3 regions of the Mesorhizobium sp. 113-1-2 genome follow, and region 2 is predicted to be linked to each of the others. Evidence: riboswitches for the same ligand, from Rfam matches in the RefSeq annotation. Region 2 holds a riboswitch; each other region holds the start of a gene.
What was found. A riboswitch is a leader RNA that binds a small molecule or an ion and turns the genes downstream of it on or off. The one in region 2 is predicted to bind cobalamin.
Positions count from the first base shown of each region.

Region 1: another riboswitch for cobalamin. It lies ahead of bluB (5,6-dimethylbenzimidazole synthase); the one in region 2 lies ahead of JN279_RS26555 (DUF1636 family protein).
Region 3: another riboswitch for cobalamin. It lies ahead of JN279_RS19410 (DUF1636 family protein); the one in region 2 lies ahead of JN279_RS26555 (DUF1636 family protein).

Region 1 is NZ_AP023242.1:5,955,734-5,957,993, forward strand. Features, by position in the region: gene JN279_RS29070 (histone deacetylase family protein) at 1-698, opposite strand, end outside; cobalamin riboswitch at 820-999, shown strand; partial or broken gene bluB (5,6-dimethylbenzimidazole synthase) at 1,093-1,677, shown strand; gene JN279_RS29080 (hypothetical protein) at 1,785-2,260, opposite strand, start outside.
Region 2 is NZ_AP023242.1:5,443,624-5,445,883, forward strand. Features, by position in the region: gene JN279_RS26550 (ABC transporter ATP-binding protein) at 1-503, opposite strand, end outside; gene JN279_RS26555 (DUF1636 family protein) at 500-898, opposite strand; cobalamin riboswitch at 989-1,195, opposite strand; gene JN279_RS26560 (ABC transporter substrate-binding protein) at 1,649-2,260, shown strand, end outside.
Region 3 is NZ_AP023242.1:4,003,077-4,005,336, reverse strand. Features, by position in the region: gene JN279_RS19415 (winged helix-turn-helix domain-containing protein) at 1-964, shown strand, start outside; cobalamin riboswitch at 994-1,198, shown strand; gene JN279_RS19410 (DUF1636 family protein) at 1,239-1,667, shown strand; gene cobW (cobalamin biosynthesis protein CobW) at 1,670-2,260, shown strand, end outside.

The DNA of each region.
Region 1 (2,260 bases), 510 kb from region 2:
AAATTGTCGAGCGCCGGCAGCACCCGCGACAGGAAGGCATCGCGAAACACCTCGCCGCCGGTCTGTGGCGCCAAGGGCGCGTTGACGATGTTGCCGGCGCCAGTCTCGCTCTTCGCGCCGGTGCCGGGATAAAGCGGCATCTGATGCGTCGAGCAATAGAGCACCGAGGGATCGTCCCAGAAGATATCCTGCGTGCCGTTGCCGTGATGCACGTCCCAGTCGACGACAGCGACGCGCTCGGCGCCATGCTTCTTCTGCGCATAGCGCGCCGCAATCGCCGCCGTGTTGAAGAAACAGAAGCCCATCGCGGTGGTCTTCTCGGCATGATGGCCGGGCGGCCTTGCGGCGACGAAGACATTGTCGGCACGGCCGGCAAAGACGTCGTCGACAGCGGCGTTGGCGGCGCCGATCGCGGTGATCACCGCTTGCCAGCTCTTCGGGCTGGCGGTGGTGTCGGCATCGATGCGGGCAAGGCCCTCCTCGGGAATGGCGGCACGCACGCGGGCGACGAAATCGGCGGGATGGGCGTACAGGATGGTCGCTTCATCGCCCTCCGGCGCCTTGACGCGATCGAGCCCAGCGAAGGCCTCGTCATCCAGCACCCGTTCTATGGCGCGTAAACGGTCCGGCCGCTCGGGATGGCCGGGCGGCGTGATGTGTTCGAGGAAGATCGGATGGGTATAGAGACGAGTGGCCATGCTCCCTATCTAGTGCCCCGGCAACGCGATGGCCATGCGTTGCCGCTTGATGACTGGGGAAAATCACGCATGCGTCCATTGGCGTCGCTGCGGGGATTGGCGCCGCCGAGGCTTCGGCGTAAGGTCGCAGCCACTGCCTGGTGCCCGCCGCAAGCGGGAGAATCGGGAACACGGTTGAACTCCGTGGCGTGCCCAACGCTGTGAGGGGGACCGCGCCGGTAAATGCCACTGTCGATGACGGGAAGGCACCGGACGCGGGTTGATCCCAAGCCAGAAGACCGGCCTGGCAGGCATCGTCATCCGCATGGTCAGGCGGCTGGCATCAATAGCAATCGCAAGGGGACAAGCGATGCCGGAACACATGACCGCTCCTATGGGCGACGGATTTGACCAGATGGCGCGTGACGCGGTCTACCGTGCCATGTTCACGCGGCGCGACGTGCGCAGCCATTTCCTGCCCGACGCGCTCGACGACGGGGTGCTGGCGCGGCTTCTGCTTGCCGCCCATTACGCGCCATCGGTCGGCTTCATGCAGCCCTGGAACTTCATCGTCATTCGCGACGCCAAACGGCGGGAAAAGGTGCGCGACCTGTTCCTGGCTGCGCGCGAACAGGAATTGCCTGAAATCGAGGCGGAACGTCAGGCGCTCTACCGCAAGCTCAAGCTCGAAGGCATCTGCGAAAGCGCCCTCAACATCTGCATCACCTGCGACCGCCAGCGCTCGCAGGGTTCGCCTCTGGGCCGCTGGCACAATCCGGAAATGGATCTCTACAGCACGGTCTGCGCGGTGCAGAATTTCTGGCTGGCGGCGCGCGCCGAAGGCGTAGGCGTCGGCTGGGTCAGCATCATCGAGCCGCAAGCGTTGAAGAGCCTGCTATCCATTCCCGAGCACGTGACGCCGATCGCTTATCTCTGCGTCGGCCGGGTTTCCGAGTTCGCGCCCAAACCGGACCTCGAAACGCATGGCTGGGGCCGGCGGCTGCCGCTGCCCGAATTGATCATGAGCGAGACTTTCTGCGGGCAAGGCGAGGCACCACTCAAGTCAGCTGTGGTGCACCTCAACGCAGTCGCCTGCGCGCCCGCCGATCAGCGGGTTGCGCCTGCGGTGCCCCAGCGCGAGCCGCCAAAGGAGGCCAGCGCCTTGTCCCTCAGCTCCCTGAACTTCGACGACGCCTCGGCCAGCCGGGCATCCCAGGCCGGATCGGGCACCTGGCCGGCTATGGTCTTGAAATAGACCTGCATCAGGCAAGCAATGGCAAATGGCTCGATGAAGGCGGCCTTGAAGGCCCAGGCGAAGACGATTGCCAGCACGAAAGCCCAGCCGGCGAGTTGCCCCGGCATGATGAACAGAATGGCGGCGGCCGGGGCCAGCATCAGCAGGAAAATGACGAAGGACACGCCCCACATGATGACCGCTAGCCAGACGGCGTTCTTGACCATGGTCTTGCCGTTCTGGGCGTAGAGCACGACGCCTTGCCGCGCCGTCTCGAAGGGCGAGGACGAATTGATGCGGATGTTGTAGCCGAGGATGATCTCGTCGACATAGGTGAGCGACAGGCGGA
Region 2 (2,260 bases):
TTGGTCGGCTCGTCCAGGAACAGCACTTTCGGTTGCTGCGCGATGGCGCGCGCCAGCTGGGCGCGCTGGCGTTCGCCGCCCGACAGCGAGCCGATGCTGCGGCCAAGCAGCGGCAACAGCCCGGTCCGGCGCAGCGCGTCGACGACGATGTCGCGTTCCTCGCTCCTGCGCCTCAGGCCGGCATGCGGGACGCGGCCAAGCTCGACATAGTCGATCACCGCCAGACGCGGATCCGGCTGGTCGGTCTGGCCGACGACGGCGATGTGCAAGGCGCGTTCGGCGGTCGAGATCCTGTCGAGGCGGCGCCCACCGAGCTTCACCTCGCCCGCATTTGGCCTGAGCATGCCAGAGAGCATGCGCAGCAGCGTGGTCTTGCCGGCACCATTGGGGCCGATGATGGCGAGACGATCGCCAGAGGCCACCGACAGGCTGACCGCATGGACCAGATCGCGGCCGTTCGCCATCGCGCAGAGGTCGCGGGCTTCGAGAAGCGGCATTGTCATCGGCTGTCGCCCGCAATCTTGGCCGGTCCGGGAATGCGGGCCAGAGTCTTGCCGGCCAGTCGCGGCGGACGTTGTCCGGAATTGCACCAGCCGTCGGCGAGCGATGCGTAAAGCCTGGCAAATCGCACGAGATCGCCGGCCTTGGCCTCGGCGTCGATGGAGCCGAAAAGATAGGAAGCCTTGCCCGGCGCCTGGAAGGCCACCGTCAGCGGCCGCGCACAGCCCGCCATGCATTCGACGCCTTCGATCGTGAAGCCATGCGCCACATCAGGCTCATGGTGAGCCGCAAGCCGGGAGCGCAGATCGGCGCAAAGGCTTTCGCCCGACCTGACCCCGGTTGGGATATCACGGCAAAGCGTGCACACGATGATGCGATGATCGATGGCGCCGTCCAACTTCCGTCACTTTCCAAAACTGGCGACGGAAGGATGTTGGCGAGCCGGCCGGCAAGACCGACGTCCACGTTTCCTCCCGGCACACCCCGTCCGGTCAACTCAGTGATGGCAGGTCTCCTGGCTCGCGGGTCGTTGCGCAATCCTGCCTTCCCAGCCTTGCCGGCCAGTGGCATGTCGGATCTTGCTCACCGCTTACAGTTGCGGGGGCAGCCACGGTCTCGACCTTTGCGGGTCTCACCGTGTTCCCTTTTCACCCCTTGCCTTTCGGCGCGGGGACCATCAGCCGAGCATCGTAGATTTGCCCCCGGCGCATCGCAACGATTCTTTTCGACCAAGCCTGTCACCATCGCGGCACCAGCAGCCTTGGCCTCATCAGAGAAGACACATGTGATATTTCCATTCGTAATGTCATAACATAACGTTAGAATGATATCCTCTGTCGCTGTCAATCCCCTTGTCGTGAGAGCCATGTCGGCTTGTCGGCAAGGTTGCGACCGCGCAAGGCGGAGTTCAGTCAAACCACCCCGGCTGGAGGCAACCGAAAATATCCGAAATTGACCATCGAAGCGCTTGCGCAAGCGCTTCGATTAGATTAATTCAATCTCCGTGACGAATTTGGCGACGGAAAAACCACGCCACCAACTTCGCCTTCGGAGGGTCAGCAACAGTCACTGTCGACACGCGTCGCGCTCGCGCTTCGCGGCGGCTTGCTGCTGCCTGTCATTGTCAGATCGAACCGGGAGGAAAACGATGAACATCAAACAGAATGCACTGTCCCGCCGCACTTTCATGAAGGCTTCCGCGGCACTCGGCGCGACCGCAGTGGCGGCGGCGTCAGGGGTCAAGGTGGCGCGGGCCGCGCCCGCCGAAATCAGGTATTTCTACCGGGCGCCATGGCCGTCCTCGGAGGTCTACGCCAATTGGCTGATCGACGAATGGAACAAGAAGAATGGCGACCGGGTCCATGTCACCGGAGCCAGCGTCGACGGCGAGACCTACAAGACCAAGCAGACGATCGAGCTGTCATCGAGCAATCCGCCTGATCTTTTCTATTCCTGGGAAGGCGGCCGCGGCAAGGAGATCGTCGACAACGGTTTCTCCGCCGATCTGACGCCCTATTACGAGAAGTATGGCTGGGACAAGAAGCTGAACCCGGCCGGCGTGGCGCTGTCAGTCTACAATGGCAAGAAGCATTTCGTGCCGACGGAGATGAGCGCGTCGGTGGTCTGGTACCGCAAGGACATCTACGAACAGCTCGGCCTCAAGGTTCCGACCACATGGGATGAGCTGATGGCCAATGCACAGAAGGGCAAGGAAGCCGGCCTTGCCGCCTTCATGCTGGCCAACCAAAAGAAGTGGCCC
Region 3 (2,260 bases), 1.4 Mb from region 2:
CAAGCGCACGGTGTTCGAATACTGGGCGCACGAGGCCTCCTTCCTGCCGGTCGAAACCTACCCGCTGATGCGCTGGCGCATGCAGCGCGCCGAGCAAGGCGACGAGATGTATCTGGGCCTGGCCAAATGGGGCCGCGAGCACGCCGCCTATATAGAAGAGATTTATCGCGCGGTCGCCGAGCGCGGCCCGATCGCCGCCTCCGCGCTCGAAGGCCAGAAGGGTTCGGGCGGCTGGTGGGGCTGGAGCCATGCCAAACATGCCTTCGAATGGCTGTTCTGGGCCGGGCGCATCACCACGGCGCACCGCCGCGGCTTCGAGCGCTTCTATGATTTGCCCGAGCGCGTCCTGCCGCAGGCGATCCTCGATCTGCCGGTGCCCGCCCCGGAGGACGCGCATCGCGAATTGCTGCGCATTTCCGCCCGCGCCCACGGCATCGCGACATCAGGCGATTTGCGCGACTATTTCCGCTTGTCGCCGGCCGACATGAAGGGCCGGTTGGAGGAACTGGTCGAGTTGGGCGAGCTCGTGCCGGTGCGAGTCGAAGGCTGGGACAAGCCGGCTTACCTTCACAAGGACGCGCGCCTGCCCCGGAAAATCGAGGCGCGCGCCTTGCTGGCGCCGTTCGACCCGGTGGTGTTCGAACGATCGCGCTCGGAGCGGCTGTTCGATTTCCACTACCGCATCGAGATCTACACGCCAGCTGAGAAGCGCCAATACGGCTATTACGTCCTGCCGTTCCTGTTCGGCGACCGGATCGTCGCGCGCGTCGACCTCAAGGCAGACCGGCCAGCCAGCGTCCTGCGCGTCCATGCCGCCTACCCTGAGCCCAACGCACCGCCTGAAACCGCTGCGCAGCTCTTTGAGGAACTGAAGCAGATGCAGGGCTGGCTCGGCCTTGAACGCATGGAAGTGACGCCGGCCGGCGATCTGGGCCCGGCGCTGGCCGACATCGCCGTGTCGTAGCCGCGCGTTGACACCGCTGCCTGCAAAAGCCTAAATCCGGTTCAGACGGTCCCTTGCCCGCAACGGCAGGGGCTAAGAGGGAATGCGGTGCGGGATGAAAATCTCAAATCCGCGGCTGTCCCCGCAACTGTAAGCGAAGAGCCAAGGCCGAAAGCCACTGGGAGTTTCCCGGGAAGGCGGCACCCAAGGCGATGACCCGCGAGCCAGGAGACCTGCCGTCTGCGACAGAAGAATCCGATCGCCCGGCGGGTTTCCGGGCAAGGAGCCCGGCTTTTTGGACCAGAACAGCAGTTTTTCGGCTGGCACAGCGGATATCTCGTCCGCCGACAGCGAAGCCTTGGCCGGCATCACGGTCATCGTCTGCGCCTCCTGTCGCGACGAGACCGGCTCCGACGCCCATCCCCGCGCCGGCGAACTGTTGGCCGAGGACACGCGCCGTGCAGCGTCTGACGACCATATCCGAGTGCGCACGGTCGAGTGCCTTGGCAATTGCAAGCGCCGGCTGAGCGCGGCGATCCTGCGCGACGGCTGCTGGAGCTATGTGTTCGGCGACCTGACCGCGGCCAGCGGCGCCGACCTCGTCACCGGCGCCAAACTCTTCGCCACCTCGACCGACGGCCTCATCCCCTGGCGTGGCCGGCCCGATTCCCTCAAGCGCGGCCTCGTTGCCCGCATTCCACCTCTCGACCTGTTGAAGGATTGATCATGAGCGCTTCCGTCTCCCGTGTCCCCTGCACCGTCGTCACCGGCTTCCTTGGCGCCGGCAAGACGACGCTGGTCCGCCATCTCCTGGAAAACGCCGGCGGCAAGCGCATCGCGATCATCGTCAACGAGTTCGGCGACATCGGCATCGACGGCGAAATCCTGAAAGGCTGCGGCATCGACACCTGCCCCGAGGAAAACATCGTCGAGCTGGCCAATGGCTGCATCTGCTGCACAGTGGCCGACGATTTCGTGCCGGCGCTCGACCAGATCCTGTCGCTCAACCCCAAGGTCGACCATATCCTGATCGAAACCTCGGGCCTCGCTCTGCCCAAGCCGCTGGTCCAGGCGTTCCAGTGGCCGACAGTGAAGAGCCGCGTGACCGTCGACGGAGTCATCGCCGTGGTCGATGGCCCGGCGCTGGCCGAAGGTCGTGTCGCCAACGATATGGACGCGCTGCAGGCGCAGAGGACTGCTGACGACAGCCTCGACCATGACGACCCGGTCGAGGAAGTGTTCGAGGACCAGATCGCCTGCGCCGATCTGATCATCCTGTCGAAAAGCGACCTGATGGACGCCGCCGGCTCGGCCCGC